Regions from separate parts of the Streptomyces sp. NPDC059917 genome, predicted to be linked through region 1. Evidence: riboswitches for the same ligand, from Rfam matches in the RefSeq annotation. Region 1 holds a riboswitch; the other holds the start of a gene.
What was found. Region 1 has a riboswitch for cyclic di-AMP ahead of ACFWAR_RS36135 (transglycosylase SLT domain-containing protein). Riboswitches for the same ligand answer to the same signal wherever they lie in the genome.
Positions count from the first base shown of each region.

Region 2: linked by a shared signal. The riboswitch ahead of ACFWAR_RS01390 (peptidoglycan DD-metalloendopeptidase family protein) and the one ahead of ACFWAR_RS36135 (transglycosylase SLT domain-containing protein) in region 1 are both predicted to bind cyclic di-AMP.

Region 1 is NZ_JBHWLC010000110.1:2,688-10,933, reverse strand. Features, by position in the region: gene ACFWAR_RS36150 (AAA family ATPase) at 1-649, shown strand, start outside; gene ACFWAR_RS36145 (DUF5682 family protein) at 646-4,323, shown strand; gene ACFWAR_RS36140 (hypothetical protein) at 4,320-6,221, shown strand; gene ACFWAR_RS36135 (transglycosylase SLT domain-containing protein) at 6,215-7,027, opposite strand; cyclic di-AMP (ydaO/yuaA leader) riboswitch at 7,032-7,278, opposite strand; gene ACFWAR_RS36130 (dihydrodipicolinate synthase family protein) at 7,637-8,246, opposite strand, start outside.
Region 2 is NZ_JBHWLC010000002.1:32,933-41,178, reverse strand. Features, by position in the region: gene ACFWAR_RS01400 (aspartate aminotransferase family protein) at 1-1,122, shown strand, start outside; gene ACFWAR_RS01395 (tyrosine-protein phosphatase) at 1,140-1,955, opposite strand; cyclic di-AMP (ydaO/yuaA leader) riboswitch at 2,264-2,433, shown strand; gene ACFWAR_RS01390 (peptidoglycan DD-metalloendopeptidase family protein) at 2,438-3,430, shown strand; gene ACFWAR_RS01385 (SGNH/GDSL hydrolase family protein) at 3,688-4,464, shown strand; gene ACFWAR_RS01380 (MBL fold metallo-hydrolase) at 4,636-5,862, shown strand; gene ACFWAR_RS01375 (sensor histidine kinase) at 6,140-7,939, shown strand; gene ACFWAR_RS01370 (roadblock/LC7 domain-containing protein) at 8,023-8,246, shown strand, end outside.

The DNA.
Region 1 (8,246 bases):
GGTCGTCCGGGTCGAGGAGATCACCCGCTGCCTGCCCGAGGTGCAGGACGCGCTGGTCTCGTTGCTCTCCGACCGCCGCATCAGCGTGCCGGAGCTCACCGCCACCGAGGACGCGCAGGTCGCCGCCGCGCCCGGCTTCACCGTCATCGCCACCGCCAACCTGCGCGACCGGGGCGTCTCGGAGATGTCCGCGGCCCTCAAGCGCCGCTTCAACTTCGAGACGGTCGAGCCGATCGCCGACGCCGACGCCGAGGCGGCCCTGATCCGCCGCCAGGCGGTGGCCGCCGTCCAGCGGGCGGGCGCGGCCTTCGAGGTTGACGACGCGGTGCTCGACGCCCTGGTCACGGTCTTCCGCGACCTGCGGTGCGGGCGCTCCGCCGAGGGCTGGGACGTGGAACGCCCGGGAACGGTCATGTCCACCGCCGAGGCCGTCCAGGTGGCCGCGTCCCTCGGGGTGGCCGCCGCCTACCTGCCCGGCGGGGACGTGCTGGACCTGCTGCCGGGCCACCTCCTGGGCGTCGTCCGCAAGGACGACCCCGCCGACCACGGGCGCCTGTTGGGCTACTGGGACGGCCCGGTCCGCCGCCGGGCCGAGGACGGCTCGGCGATGTGGCGCCGCCTGTGGGACCTGCGGGGTTCCCTGCGATGACGATCCCCGAGCCCCGGGACCCCGGGGACCCCCGCGGGCGGGTGGCGGCGCTGGCCGCGTGCCGTGAGCCGTACCTGCTGGGCGTGCGCCACCACAGCCCCGCCCTGGCCGCCGTCGTGCCCGACCTGCTGGACGCCTCCGGCGCGGACGTGGTGTGCGTGGAGCTGCCCGCCGACTTCCAGCCGTGGCTGGAGCACCTGGCCGACCCGGAGACCCTGGCCCCCGTAGCCCTGGCCGCCACGGGCGCCGACGGCCGCCTGTCCTTCTACCCCTTCGCCGACTTCTCCCCGGAACTGGCCGCCATCCGCTGGGCCCGCGCCCACAAAATCGAAGTGATCTGCTGCGACCTCCCCCTGGAACGGACCAACCCGACCGACCCGGAGCCCGGGGACCCGAGTCCAGCCCCGCCAGCGTTTGAGGCGCCCCCAGAGGGAGGCGGTCCTGCCGGACTGCCGGCCGGGGACCCGAGTCCAGCCCCGCCGGCGTTTGAGGCGCCCCCGGAGGGGACGACGGACGGGTCGGCCGGTGCGGCGCCCCGCTACGCCGACGGCCTGGCGGCCACCGGCACCGGCCGCACGGGCGACGACCTCTGGGACCGCTCCGTGGAGGTGCTGGCCCCCGGCTGCGCCCCCGACGCGATCCGCCGCGCCGCCCTCGGCGTGGGCTGGGCCCTGCGGGAGGACACCCGCTCCGTCGCCGCCACCGACCTGGCCCGCGAGGCCCACATGCGCCAGGTGATCACCACCCTCACCGCCGCAGGCCACCGCGTGGCCGCCGTGATCGGCGCCTTCCACGCCCCGGCCCTGCTGCCCGGCACGACGGCCCCGACCACCCCGGACACGGGATCCACCGCACCGCTGACCGCCGACGGCCCCGACGCCCCCCACGGCGTCGTGACCTCGCTCGTGCCGTACTCCTTCGACCTCCTCGACTCGCGCTCCGGCTACCCCGCCGGGATCCGGGACCCCCTGTGGCAGCAGGCCGTGCTGGCCGCGGCGGGCGACCCCGCCCGGCTGCGCGCGGCGGCCTCCGCCGCGGTGACCGGCGTCTGCCGCGAACTGCGCCGCGCCGGGCACACCGCCGGCACCGGCGAGGCCGCCGAGACCCTGCGCGTCGCCTGCGACCTGGCCCGCCTGCGCGGGCTGCCCGCCCCCGGCCGCGGCGAGCTGCTGGAGGCCGTCACGACCGTCCTGGGCCAGGGCGAACCCCTGGGCCGGGGCCGGGCGTTGGCCCGGGCCCTGGAGGTCGTCCTCGTCGGCACCGCCCGCGGCCGGATCGCCCCGCACACCCCCCGGTCCGGCCTCGGCCCCAGCGTCGAGGCCGAACTGGCCGCGCTGCGCCTGCCGTCCCCCGAGGACCCGGCACCCCGCGAGGTCCGCCTCGACCCGTCGCGCTCCGCGCTGGACGCCCGCCGCGAGGTGCTGCTGCAACGGCTGCTGGTGTGCGGGGCGGCGTACGGCGAGCCGCTCGCCGTCGCCGCGACCGGCGACGGGCCGGCCCTCGGCACCAAGTGGCGGCTGTCCTGGACGCCTTCGGTCCCGGCGCGCCTCGACCTCGCGGGCGTGCGCGGGGTCACGGCCGAGCAGGCCGCCGCCGGCACCCTGCGCGACACCGCCCGGCGCGCCCTCGCCGAGGGCGGACCGACGAGCGCCCAGGTCCTCACCGGCCTGTCCGCCGCGGCCCGTTGTGACCTGCCCGCCCTCGTGGCGGCCCGACTGGAGCAGGCGGCGCAGGTGCTGCCCTCGGCCGCCGCCCTCCCCGAACTCCTCGACGCCCTCGACCTGTTGGAAGCCCTGCGGCGCGGACACTTCCCCGGGGTCCGGCCCGACACGACCGGGCTCGCCGCCACCTTGATGGACGCCTGCGTCCGCACGCTGCCCGGACTCGCCGGGAGTGAGGACCCGGCCGATGCGGCCGCCCTGGTGGCCCTCGCGGACCGGGCCGCCGCCCAGCAGCTGGGGCTACGGCTGGAGGGTTCCCTCGCGGCCCTGACCGGTACGGGCCGCGGCCCCGCGGTCTCCCCGCTGATGCAGGGCGCGGCCTTCGCCGTACGGGTCCTGCTCGACCTGGACCGCGCCGCCGACCTCGGTGCCCGCGCGGCCGGGTGGATCGACGGCGCCACCGCCGCCGAGGGCCGCCGCACGCTGACCCGCCGACTGGCGGGCCTGTTCACCGCCGCCGGGCCGCTCCTCGACGCCTCCGCGGATGCGCTCTCCCCGGTCCTGGACCGCGTCGACCACCTCACCGACCAGGAGTTCCTGGACCGGCTCCCGGCCCTGCGCGGCGGGTTCGACGCCCTCGCCCCGGCGGCCCGGGACCGGCTCCTGGACACCGTCGCGCGACGGCTCGGCGACCGGATCGACCTCTCCCTGGACGCGCCGGCCGCCGTCCTGGCGCTCTGGGCCGCGGCGGACGCAGCGGGGCTCGCGGCCCTGCGGTCCCTCCCGCTCCCCGCGGCCTCCGCGCTCCCGCCCGCGGCCCCCGAAGTACCGGCCGCACCCCTCGCACCGGTCGGGCCCGCCGCACCGACCCCCGGACCGCCGACCGAGGTCCCGCGGCGGATCGCCCCGGAGGACCGGTGGCGGCTGCTGCTCGGGCGCCACCGGGACCGGCTCTCCGCGGGCGCCCGCCGCTACGCGTACGCCCTGGACGAGCTGTACGGCGCCGGGCGGGGCGAGGGCGCGGGCGACCTCGACGGAGGCGGCTGCGGCGGTGGCCGGGAGGCGTCCTTCCCCACGGTCCGCGAGTGGGCCGAGGAACTGGAAGCCCTGTTCGGGGCCGACGTACGGGAGGAAGTGCTCGCCGAGGCCGCCGGAGCGGGCCGCACCGACGTACTGACCCAGCTCGACCCCGCCTCCGTACGCCCCTCCGTGGAACTGCTCGCCTCGGTGCTCTCCCTCGCCGGAGGACTGCCCGAGCAGCAACTCGCCCGGCTGCGACCCCTGGTCAAGCGACTGGTCGACGAACTGCGCCGGGAGCTGGCCACCCGGCTGCGCCCCGCCCTCTCGGGGCTGTCCACCCCGCGCCCCACCCGCCGCCCCGGCGGAGTGCTCGACCTGCCCCGGACCCTGCGGGCCAACCTCGAGCACACCCGCCGGACGCAGGACGGCCGCCTGGTCGTCGTGCCGCGGCGACCGGTGTTCAGCACCCGGGTGAGCCGCGAGGCCGACTGGCGGCTGATCCTCGTCGTCGACGTCTCCGGCTCCATGGAGGCCTCCGTCGTGTGGTCCGCGCTGACCGCCGCGGTCCTGGCGGGGGTCCCCACCCTCTCGACCCACTTCCTGGCCTTCTCCACGGAAGTGGTCGACCTCACGGGCCGGGTCGAGGACCCCCTGTCCCTGCTGCTCGAAGTACGGGTCGGCGGCGGTACGCACATCGCGGCCGGGCTGGCGCACGCGCGGTCCCTGATCACGGTGCCGAGCCGGACACTGGTCGTCGTGGTCAGCGACTTCGAGGAGGGCCACGCGCTCGGCGGGCTGCTGGGCGAGGTCCGCGCACTGGCCGACTCGGGGGCCCGACTGCTGGGCTGCGCCGCCCTCGACGACACCGGTGCGCCCCGCTACAGCGTCCCGGTCGCGCAGCAACTCGTCGCCGCCGGAATGCCGGTGGCCGCCCTCAGCCCCCTCGCCCTGGCCCGCTGGGTCGGCGACCGCCTCCGTGGAGAGCGCGCGTGATTCCCGTACCCGTACCCGCACCCGCATCCCCGAACGTTCCCGCGGCCGCGCTCCCCCCGGTGGCTCCGGAGCTGTTGGCCGAGGCCGTCGGCGGGCTCTCCGCGCGGCTGCGCAAGAGGCTCGACGCCACCATCGAGGCCTGCGCGGCGGGCGATCCACCGGCCGTCGTGGCGGCCGACGGGGAGGTCACCTACCGCTTCGGCGAGGACGCCCAGGTCACCCTGAGGCCCGGCCCCTCGGGTGCGATCACCGCCCCCGACCAGGCCGTCTGCAGCTGCCTCCTGAGCCCCCGCTGCCTCCACCGCACCGCCGCCCTCGCGGTGTCCCCGCTCGCCGAGCCACCTGCGGCCGACCCTGCGGCCGAGCAGGCATCCGACCCGGAGCCCGCCCGCGGCCGGACGCCCGCCGCTCCCGCCGAGCCGGAAGCGGGGCCCGGGCCCACGACCGACGGCCCGGCGCCGTCCCCGGCCCCGTCCCTGGCCCCGTCCCCGGAGCAGGTGGCCGCCGCCGCGGCCCTGTGGGAGGCGGCCGCCGCCGCGCTGGCGGCGGGAGTGCCCGCGGGCGGCGCCGTCGTCCAGGCCGAGCTGCTGCGGGCCGCACACACCGCGCGCCTGGCGGGCCTGCCGCACGCCGAGGCGGCCGCCCTCCGGGTGGTCCGCGGGCTGCGCGCCGCCCGCGACCGCAGCGCCGCCCAGCGGCTGACCGAGCTGACGGGGGCCTTCCGCGAGCTGTTGCACTCCGCCGCGCTCCCGTCCCCCGGCGGCTCCCGGCGCACCTACCGGTCCGGCGGCAGCCTGCGCGTGTACGGCCTGTGCCGGGAGCCGGTGCTCTCGGCCACCGGACACGCGGGAGTGGTCACGCACCTCGTCGACGCCGAGGGCGACGGGTTCACCCTCGCCGACGTCCGCCCCGGTGGGATCGGCCGGGCCCGGGGCGCCGCGAGCGCCTCCGTGGCCCTCGGCGGCGCCGTCCTCGATCACGCCGGTCTGGCGCGGGGCGCACTGCACGTGGTCGGGGCGACCGTGTCCGCCGACGGCCGCCTCGGGTCGGGCCGGGGCGTACGCGCGACGCCGCTGCGCGGGATCGACTGGAGCGAGGGACCGGCCGCCGCGCTCTTCGCCCGCCCGGCGGCCGAGGCCGTGGCGCGGGCCCTGGCCGACCCGGCCGCCGACCCGGGCCTGCTCGGATGCGACGTACTGGTGGTGGCCGCGGCCGGAGACCGGCTGCTGGTCCGCGAGTTGGCCCGCGACGGCGCGGTACGTCCCGGCGCACCGCTGATCGCCCTGGTCCCCGCCCACCCGCATCCGGACCTGGCGCACACCGCGAACCTGCGCCGCCTGGCCGAGCGCCCCGGGCTGGCGCTGCGCGTGCTCGGCCGCCCCGACCCGGACCGGAGCGCGACCCTGCGACCGCTGGCCGTCGGTCCGGTGCCCGGGTCGGCGTACACCCTGCGGCTGCCGCCGCAGTGGCTGGGCCGGGCCGACCTCGGCTACGACCTGCTCCAGGGGTCCCACCTCCCGGCGGCGGCCGACGCGCCCGAACCGGCCGACGTACGGGACCGGGAGCCGGTACCGGACGCGCTGGGCGGGTCACCGCTGTGGCGGGTGCGGCGGCTGTTGGAATCCGGGGTCGCGGGGGGCCGCCGGGCGGTGGCGGAGGCGGCGCGCGGTGAGTTCGCGCCGAACGGCGGCCGGGGGCCGCTGCGCCGGGCCGGTTTCGCGGGGGCCGAGGAGTTGGCCGCCGCGTTGAGCGCCGAGGCCGACCGGCGGCCCCGGGACGTCTTCGGTCGTCTCGTCGATCCCGGCGCCGACCGCTACGCGTGGGCCTGGCTGGCCGCGGCCACCCATCTGCACGCCGCGCAGCGGTCGTTGGTGGCCGCGTCCTGGTCCGCTCAGTAGGCGCCGTTCACGTTGTCGATCGAACCGTAGCGGTCGGCGGCGTAGTTGCAGGCGGCGGTGATGTTCGCGACCGGGTCGTAGGAGTCGGTCGCGGTACCGGGCACGTGGTACGCCCGGAAGGTGGGGTCGATGACCTGGAGGAGGCCCTTCGAGGGGATGCCCGCCGCCGCGTTGGAGTCCCAGTTGTTGATGGCGAGGGGATTACCCGAGGACTCGCGCAGGACGTTGCGGCGAATTCCGTCGTAGGTGCCGGGAATTCCGTGCTGGGCCATGATGTCCAGCGACTGGCGGATCCAGCCGTCGAGGTTGTTGGCGTACAGGGTCGTGGACCGCACGGATCGGTCGGCCCGCGCGGGTGCGGCCCCCGCGTCCCGCCCGGCCGCCAGGGTCGTCGCGGTCGCCGAACCCGCCTTGGCGGGAGCCGCCTTCGCCGCGCCGCCGAGCGTCAGCCGGGTTCCCGGCCGGATCACCGACGGGTCGTCGCCGATCGCCGCGCGGTTGTCCGCGTAGAGCTTCTTCCAGCCGCCGCTGACGGAATGCGATTGGGCGATCGTGGAAAGGGTGTCGCCCGCGACCACGGAATAGGTGGTGGCCGCCGCGGCCCGCACGGTGATCGCGGGAGCGGTGGCGGCGACGGATGCCGCGACCGCGGGGGCCGCGGTCGCGGCGGCGGCCGGCTGTGCGGCTTCGGCGCCGGAGGCGCTGATCAGGGGGAGGGCGAGGGCCATGCCGCCGGTGCCCGCGACGGCGAGCAGGCGGGCGAGGGGGCTGGTCTTGGGACGGCGGTGCTTGCCCGATGCGGACATGGCGAATTCCTCTCCGTCGCCTGCGAGGTGAGCTGTCGGGTTCGGACGGGAGCTGTCCGGCCGCACCATGACGCGGCGCGTCCGCGGTCATGCCCGAAGCATGACGAGGACGTGCGTGTCAGTGGTGCGACTTCACCCCGAGCCGGGCCGGAACGTGCGTCCGGACCAGCGGCCTACCTGGTTCCCCCGCTCCTGCCGTACGTGAGTGGGATGGGTTCCCGGGTAGCGGCAGGATTCGGCGTTCCACCCGGATTGCGGTGACCGTAGAGGAGGGAAGAGGAGTGGAACAAGGGCTTGAATTCCGCGCAGTGATCGGTATATCGGAAGCGGCCGGGAAATTGATCCGGGCCGGGCGGGGCGGGAAATCCCGCAATTCATTGCGGCGCCCGGAATCCGGCCTTCCGCTACCCCCGCGGCGGGGGCCGCGGCGGCCGCTCCCGCGTGACTGACGTCACCGGCGAGCGGCCCGTACGGCATTCAGGTGCAAATCGCCCATTCATGCTTCTTGGGGATTTCTTGCGAGGGTGCGCGCCCGCCCGCGCGGCGCGGTCCCCCCGCCCCTCCGGCTTCGCCCGCCCCTCCGGCTCCGTCCCCGCCCCTCCGGCTCCGTCAGCCCTCCAGCCCTTCCAGCTCCTCCAGCCTGCGCAGCGTCTCCCGCACCGAGGCGGCTCCGGCGGGCAGCAGCGGCAGCCGCACGTCAGGGGTCGGAATGCGTCCCTGCGCGTGCAGCACCCCCTTGAGGACCACCGGATTCGGCTCGGCGAACACGGCCACCGACAGCCGGGCCAGCGCGTGCCCCAGTGCCCGCGCGCCGGACACGTCCGCGGAGCGCCAGGCCCGCACGAGCGCGGCGAACCGCTCCGTGGCCAGATGTGCCGAGGCCAGGATCGCGCCGCCCGCCCCGAGGGCGAGCAGGGGCGAGGCGAAGGCGTCGTCGCCCGCCAGGACCGTGAACCCGTCCGGCAGGTCGCCCAGCAGCTCCACCGCGTCCTGGTCGATGCCGCCCGCCGCGTACTTGACCCCCGCGACCCCGGGCAGCGCCCCGAGGGCCCGCAGCGCCCCGGCGTCCAGCGGCTGACCGGTCCGGTAGGGGATGTGGTAGACGATCAGCGGTACGGGCGCGACCTCCGCGAGCCGCTCGAAGTGCGCCAGCACCCCCGCCGCCGAGGGCCGCACGAAGGACGGCACGGGCACCACCGCGGCCCCCACCTCGGGCCAC
Region 2 (8,246 bases), on a different contig from region 1:
CAGCTCGCCGATCTCACCCGCTTCGACTGCCCGCCGCTGCCCGGGCTGCTGGCGGAGAAGCTGCTGGCCCACAGCCCCCACCTGGACCGGGTCTTCTTCGGCAACAGCGGCACCGAGGCCGTGGAGACCGCGCTCAAGTTCGCCCGCTTCGCCACGGGCCGGCCCAGGATCCTGTACTGCGACCACGCCTTCCACGGGCTCACCACCGGCTCGCTGTCGGTGAACGGGGAGGCGGGCTTCCGGGACGGGTTCGCGCCCCTGCTGCCCGACACGAAGATCGCGCTCGGGGATCTGGCGGCCCTGGAGCGCGAACTGGCGCGCGGTGACGTGGCCGCCTTCGTCGTCGAACCGATCCAGGGCAAGGGGGTCCTCCAGGCCCCGCCCGGCTTCCTGCGCGCCGCGCAGGAGCTGCTGCACCGGCACAAGGCGCTGCTCATCGCGGACGAGGTGCAGACCGGCCTCGGCCGGACCGGGGAGTTCTACGCCTACCAGCACGAGCCGGGGGTGGAACCGGACCTGGTCTGCGTGGCCAAGGCGCTGTCGGGCGGCTACGTGCCGGTCGGGGCGACCCTGGGCAAGGACTGGATCTTCAAGAAGGTCTACTCGTCCATGGACCGGGTGCTCGTGCACTCGGCCAGCTTCGGTGCCAACGCGCAGGCGATGGCGGCCGGGCTCGCGGTGCTCTCCGTCATGGAGGACGAGTCGGTGGTGGCGAACGCCCGCGCCATGGGCGACCTGCTGCGCGGGCGGCTCGCGGCGATGGTGGACGAGTACGAGCTGCTCCACGAGGTGCGCGGCCGGGGGCTGATGATCGGCATCGAGTTCGGCCGCCCGTCCTCGCTCGGGCTGCGCAGCCGGTGGACCATGCTCCAGGCGGCCCGCAAGGGGCTCTTCGCGCAGATGGTCGTCGTGCCGCTGCTCCAGAAGCACCGGATCCTGACCCAGGTCTCCGGCGACCACCTGGAGGTGATCAAGCTGATCCCGCCGCTGATCGTGGACGAGGCGGACGTGGACCGCTTCGTGGGCGCCTTCCGGGAGGTCATGGACGACGCCCACGGCGGGGGCTCCTTGATGTGGGACTTCGGCAGGACCCTGGTCAAGCAGGCCGTCGCGAACCGCTGACGGCCGGGCCCGGCCGGTCAGGCCGGTGACTCGAGGTACTGGTCGCGCAGCCGGTCGAGGGTCTCGGGCGTGAGCCCGAGGCCCTCGGCGAGGTAGCGGTCGAGGCTGCCCCAGATCTCCTCCAGGGTGTCGAAGGCCGCGATCAGGTACTCGGCGCGCGCGTCGAAGAGCGGGGCGAGCAGCTCCATCACCTCGGGGGAGCGGGCCTCGGCGGACTCGCTGCTGCGGCGCACCTTGTAGCGCCGGTGCGGGGCGTTCGACTCCAGGTAGTCCGCCACGATCGCCTCGCGCTCGACGCCGAGCGCGAGCAGGGTGACGGCGATCGACAGGCCGGCCCGGTCCTTCCCGGCCGCGCAGTGCATCAGCACCGGCACCTGGTCCTGGACGAGCGCCTGGACGACCTGGCGGTGCTCCGCGGTGCGGTTCGTGACGATCTCCCGGTAGGAGTTGGCCATCCGCAGCGCGGCCTTGCCCTCGCCGAGGACCTGGCGCAGCTGGTCGAGGTCGCCGTCGCGCACCATCCGCCAGAACTCCGTGCCGTCCGCCGGGTCGGAGAGCGGGAGGTTGACGTTGCGCACCCCGGGCAGCTCGACGTCCGGGCCTTCGAGCGCGTGGTCGGCGGCGTTGCGGAAGTCGAAGATGGTGTGGAGCCCGAGCGAGGCGAGGAATTCCGTATCGGTTTCGGTGGCATGTGCCAGATGTCCGCTTCGGAAGACCTGTCCCGCTCTGACCCTCCGTCCGTCCGTGGTCGGGAGTCCGCCCACGTCACGGAAGTTGCGCACTCCGGTCAGCTGCGGCTCCGTGGACGGGGCCTGGGGTATCTGCTGGGTCACGGGGACTCCTCCGTATCGTCGCGGCATGTCCGAATTACACTAGTTGAGCGCAACTTGCCATAAGGGACGGGGAGATCGGATCGCCCCCGTGAGCAGGATCATACGGTCACCGTGAGTGTGTGATCACGAAAGTCGAATTCCCTTGTGGGGACGGTCGTTGCCGCGGCGGATTCGACGGAGGGTGACCGGAATTCCGTCGATCCCTCACCCGGGCCTTTCCTGCGGGGAATTCGCGGCTTGTTCCGGGGGGCCGGACGGAATACCTTTCGCGTCGACCCGGATGGACCGCCTAATCCTGCCACCATCCGAAACCGCACCCGACGATCCACACGCCCGGCAGGAGCGGGGGAACCAGGTAAGCCGCCGTCACCGGAATGGATCTTTTCCTCCGGACGGCTCGGGGTGAAGCCGTACGCGTACGGCCGGACATCTCCAGTCCGAACCCGACAGCTCACCTCGCAGGCGACGGAGAGGAATTCGCCATGCCCGCAAAGGGAAAGCACCGCCGCCCGAAGTCCAGCCCGATAGCCCGCGGACTCGTCGTCGCGGGCACCGGGAGCGCGGCGCTCGCGCTGCCGCTGATGGGTGCCACTGGCGCGCACGCCACGACCGTCGGGGCGGCCTCGACCGCCCCGACGGCGGGCGCGGCCACCGCCGTTGCGACCCAGGCGCCGCCGGTCCAGGCGCCGGTCGCCGCGCCGCGGACCTCCTCGGTCTACACCGTGGTCCCGGGCGACTACCTCTCGAAGATCGCCGCGGAGCGGCACCTGAGCGGCGGCTGGCAGCAGGTGTACGCGGACAACCGCGAGGCCGTCGGCTCCGACCCCTCGCTGATCCACCCGGGGTTGAAGCTGACCCTGGGGGAGCCGGCTCCGGCCGAGCAGCGGGAGCAGGCCCCGGCCGCGACCGCGGCCGAGGAGTCCGCCCCGGCGGCGGACGCGGGATCGGACACGGGGGCGGACGAGAGCGCGGGCGACGAGGGTACGAGCGACGAGGGTACGAGCGGCAAGCCCGCGCGGGCCTCCGGTAGCGGTACGGGCAAGGGCTCCGGTGCGGGCACCGCCTCGGCCTCCGGCTTCGTCGCCCCGGTCTCCGCCTCCATCACCACCCAGTACCGGGCGAGCGGCAGCATGTGGTCCAGCGGCCACCACACCGGTGTCGACTTCGCCGTGGGCACCGGCACCACCGTCCGCGCCGTGGGCGCGGGCACCGTGGTCTCGGCGGGCTGGGGCGGCGCGTACGGCAACGAGGTCGTCATCCGGCACGCGGACGGCCGCTACTCGCAGTACGGCCACCTGTCCCAGCTGTCGGTGTCGGTCGGCCAGGGCGTCGGCGCGGGCCAGAGCATCGGCCTGTCCGGGGCCACGGGCAACGTCACCGGTCCGCACCTGCACTTCGAGATCCGCACGGGCGCCGGCTACGGCACGGACGTCGACCCGCTGGCCTACCTGCGCTCGAAGGGCGTGAACGTCTGACCGGCGACAGCCGTTCGGCACGAGGAGGGGCCGGGACCCGAGGGGGGTCCCGGCCCCTCTTTCATGTACCTGACATGTGTACCTGGCGCAGGCCTCACTTATTCCTTACCTACCGGGTGGTATAGATCACGGTCCGTCAAGGGGTGGCTACGGTGGCGTAGGTCACGCCCTGGGGTGAAGGATGTCTTCTCGTGGCAGCGACGACAGCGATGACGACGAAGACGACGACGAAGACGACGAAGACGAAGACGAAGACGATGAAGACGGCATTCCAGGGCTACGGCTCGTACGCGGCGATCGGCGACAGCTTCACCGAGGGCGTGGGGGACCCGGGCCCGGGGGAGATCTTCGTCGGCTGGGCCGACCGGCTCGCGGTGCTCCTGGCCGATCAGCGCGACGAGCACGACTTCCGGTACGCCAACCTCGCCGTGCGGGGCAAGCTCCTGGACCAGATCGTGGCGGAGCAGGTGCCGCGGGCCAAGGAGCTGGCGCCCGACCTGGTCACCTTCTGCGCCGGGGGCAACGACATCATCCGGCCCGGGAGCGACCCCGATGACGTGGCGGAGCGCTTCGAGGCGGCCCTGGCCGACCTCGTCGGGTCCGTCGGCCAGGTGATGATCACCACCGGCTTCGACACCCGTGACGTGCCGGTGCTCAAGCACATCCGCGGCAAGGTGGCGACGTACTCGGCGCACGTGCGGTCCATCGCCGACCGCTACGGGTGCCCGGTGCTCGACCTCTGGTCGCTGAAGTCCGTCCAGGACCGGCGGGCCTGGGACGACGACCGGCTGCACCTCTCGCCCGAGGGCCACACCCGGGTCGCGCTGCGCGCCGCCCAGGTGCTGGGGCTGGACGTGCCCGCCGACCCGGACCAGCCGTGGCCCCCGCAGCAGCCGCGCGGCTCGGCCGAGGTGACCCGGGACAACATCCAGTGGGCGCGGGAGTACCTCGTGCCGTGGATCGGCCGACGCCTGCGCGGCGAGTCCTCCGGCGACCACATGGAGGCGAAGCGGCCGGACCTCCTGCCGCTGTGACGGGGCCGGGCGGGGGACAGGAGGCCGACGGGCGGGAAGCGGAATCCTTCGGGGCCGGTGCGCGTTGGCATGGTGGTAGCACGTACCACCCGCCCCGCCCACTTCCTCTCTGGAGGCGCCTTGACCGGCTCCGGCCCCGGCTCCCGTCCCTTGCGTCCACGGCTGCGCGCCATGCGGCCCGAAGCCTTCGGCGCGGATCCGTCCGGCGCTCGGCTGGAGCGGATCCTGCGCTCGCCGAACTTCGCCGACGGCGTCTTCCAGAATCCGGTCGGGGCCAGGACCAGGCCCTCCGGCTCGATGCTGGAGTTCGCCAAGATCTACTTCCACAAGGAACAGCGCGTCCGGCGCAATCCCGGCGCGCCGGTCCCGGTGCATCCGACCACGCTGGCCGACCTGGCGAAGCCCCCGGTCAGCGGCCTGCGACTGACCTGGATGGGGCACTCCAGCGTCCTCGCGGAGATCGACGGCCGCCGGGTGCTGTTCGACCCGGTGTGGGGTGAGCGCTGCTCTCCCTTCCCCTTCGCCGGGCCCAAGCGGCTGCACCCCGTGCCGGTCCCGCTGGCCGCGCTCGGGCCGGTCGACGTCGTGGTCATCTCGCACGACCACTACGACCACCTCGACCTGCCGACGATCAAGGCCCTGGCCCGTACGGACACGGTCTTCGCCGTCCCGCTCGGCGTCGGCGCGCACCTGGAGCACTGGGGCGTCCCGGCCGACCGGCTGCGCGAACTGGACTGGAACGAGACCACCAAGGTCGCCGGGCTGTCGCTGACCGCCACCCCCGCACGCCACTTCTGCGGACGCGGCCTGCGCAACCAGCAGTACACGCTGTGGGCGTCCTGGGTCGTCGCCGGCGACGAGCACCGGATCTTCCACAGCGGTGACACGGGCTACTTCCCCGGCTTCGAGGAGATCGGCGCCGCGCACGGCCCCTTCGACGCGACGATGATCCAGATCGGCGCCTACTCGGAGTACTGGCCGGACATCCACATGACCCCGGAGGAGGGCATGAGGGCCCACCTCGACCTCCAGGGCGGCGCCCCGCACGGCACGATGCTGCCGATCCACTGGGGCACCTTCAACCTGGCCCCGCACCCGTGGGACGAGCCGGGCGAGGGCACCCTGTCGGCCGCGGGCCGGGCGGGCGCGGCGATCGCGCTGCCGGTACCGGGCAGACCGTTCGAGCCGGGAGCGCCGGACGCCCCGGCCGAGCCGTGGTGGCGCCCGTTCGTCTCGACCCCGGCTCCGACCGCCGGCCCCGGGGCCGCGCCGGTGTCCGCGGCGGCGACGTCCCCCGCCCGCACGGCGCCGCCCGCCGCGGGCCCGAAGGTGAGCGAAGGCCCGAAGGCGAACGAGGGCCCGAAGGCGAACGAGGAGCCGGAGGCCGTGGGGACCTGACGGGTACCCGACCCGCGGGTCGGGCCGGACCGGTCCGCGGGCGTCGAAGGTCGGTGGGGCGGGGGGCTCGCGCGGTGGCGGGGGGCGCTGGGGCGGCGCCCGAAGGGGTATTCGGGCTGTCGTGCGAGCGCTCCTTCCGGAGCGGGACGCACCCCGGTGAAGTTCCCCAACTGGCCGCCTGCGGCAGGAGGGCGCGGTCTAGCGTGGGTACCCGGTGATCAACACCGGGTCCCGGTACCGCGGGGGCCCGGGCCCCCGTACCGTACCGAGGACGCCGATGTCCGGACTCCGCGCCGCCCGCCCCCGCCACTCCCCGTCGAGACACGCCGTCACCGGTCCGGCCCGGCAGATACGGCCCCAGCTGATCAGGGCCGCCGTACTCCCCACCCTCGCCGCCGGTCTCAGCGGCGCCGCGGCGGTGATCTTCACCCTCCAGCTCGGCGGTGGCGCGGGAGCGCGCGACGCCCGGCTCTGGCCGGTGCTCACCGGGTGCGCCCTCCTGGTCGTCGGCGCGCTCGCCGCCGCCCTGCTCGGCGCCCAGCGCGCGGGGAAGGCCGTACGGGACCGTTGCGAAGCGCTGCGCCGGTCCAGCGTGCGCGGCCGCCAGGAGCTCGGGACGGTCGCGGACCGGCTGGAGCGCGGGGAGACCCCGCCCCGCCCGCCGCGCGGCGGCGCCGGGGGTCCGGCGGTCGCGGGAAGCGGCCCCGGTCACGAACACGTGGACGAATTCTGGTTGCTGTCCCAGGAGTTGCGCGGCGCCCGGGAACAGGCGCACGCCACGCTGGTGCGGCTGGCCGGACCCGCGGCGCCCTCCGACAGCGACCAGAAGGTCGAGGTCTTCGTGAACCTCGCGCGCCGCCTCCAGTCGCTGGTGCACCGCGAGATCTCGCTGCTCGACGACCTCGAGGACACGGTCGAGGATCCGGACCTGCTCAGGGAGCTGTTCCACGTCGACCACCTCGCCACCAGGATCCGGCGCCACGCGGAGAACCTCGCGGTGCTCGGCGGCGCCGCTTCCCGACGGCAGTGGACCCGCCCGATCGACCTCAGCGAGGTGCTGCGGTCCGCGGTGGCGGAGGTCGAGCAGTACACCCGGGTGAAGGTGGTGCCGCCGGGGGGCGGCACGGTGCGCGGGCACGCCGTCGCCGACGTGGTGCACCTGCTGGCCGAACTCGTCGAGAACGCCACGGTGTTCTCCGCCCCCGACACCGATGTCGTGGTGCGCGCCGAGCGGGTCACCGCCGGGATCGCGGTCGAGGTCGAGGACCGCGGCCTCGGCATGCCGCCCGAGGAGCAGCGCCGGATGAACGCGCTGCTCGGCGACCCCGATCAGATCAACGTCCGGCGGCTGCTGGCGGACGGGCGGATCGGCCTGTTCGTGGTCTCGGCGCTGGCCCGCAGGCACGGGATCGCCGTCGAGTTGAAGTCCAACATCTACGGCGGGGTGCTCGCCGTACTGGTGCTGCCGCAGGAGCTGTTGGGCGCGGAGGCGCCGAGCGCGGCCGATGCGGCGGGGGGCTCGCGGGCCACCTCGTGGGGGACGGGCGGGACCGCGTACGCGCCCGCGCTGGAGCCCGTACGGACGACCGCGGCGGTGCCGCTCGCGCTCCCGATCCCGGATCCGCTCCTCGAGCCGCTCCCGGATCCGCTCCCGCACCCGCGCCCGCTTTCGGAGGCGGCGGTCGTGTCCGCGCAGGAGCAGGAGCAGGAGCAGGAGCGGGAGCCGCAGCCGGACCCGGAGTTGGAGCCCGAGCCCGAGCTGGAGCCGGTGCTCGAGCTGGTGGTGGAACCGGCGGTCGAGGCCGAGCGGCGGCCCGAACCGGCGCCGTTCCCCATGGTGTCGGTCCCGGTCACGGGCATCGCCGCCGTGGTGCCCGCCGCCCGGGGCGGGAGCGGCCGCCCGCCGCTGCCCCGGCGCCGTGCCCAGGAGCACCTCGCGCCGCAGCTGCGCGAGGCGCCCGTACCGCGCCGTACGGACCTCCGCGCCGCGGACGGTGAACCGCCCCTGCACGATCCGGGCCTGATGGCCGCCTTCCAGCGGGGCTTCGGCCGCGCGCAGGCGGAGCACCCGTCATGACGGCCTCGCGCACCACCGCGTCAGCTCCCACGCACCCGCCCGCCCACCCGCATGCCGACGTCCCGCAGCGAGGAGAACCTCCGATGACAGCCGAAGCGGCCACGAAAATCACACAACTCTCCGATTTGGACTGGCTGTTGAGTGGCCTGGTGCAGCGGGTGCCCTACACCCGCAGCGCCGTGCTGCTCACCTCGGACGGCCTCGTCACCTGTGTGCACGGCCTCGACGCCGACGCCGCCGACCACTTGGCCGCGCTCGCGTCCGGCCTGTACTCGCTCGGCCGCAGCGCCGGATCCCGCTTCGCCGA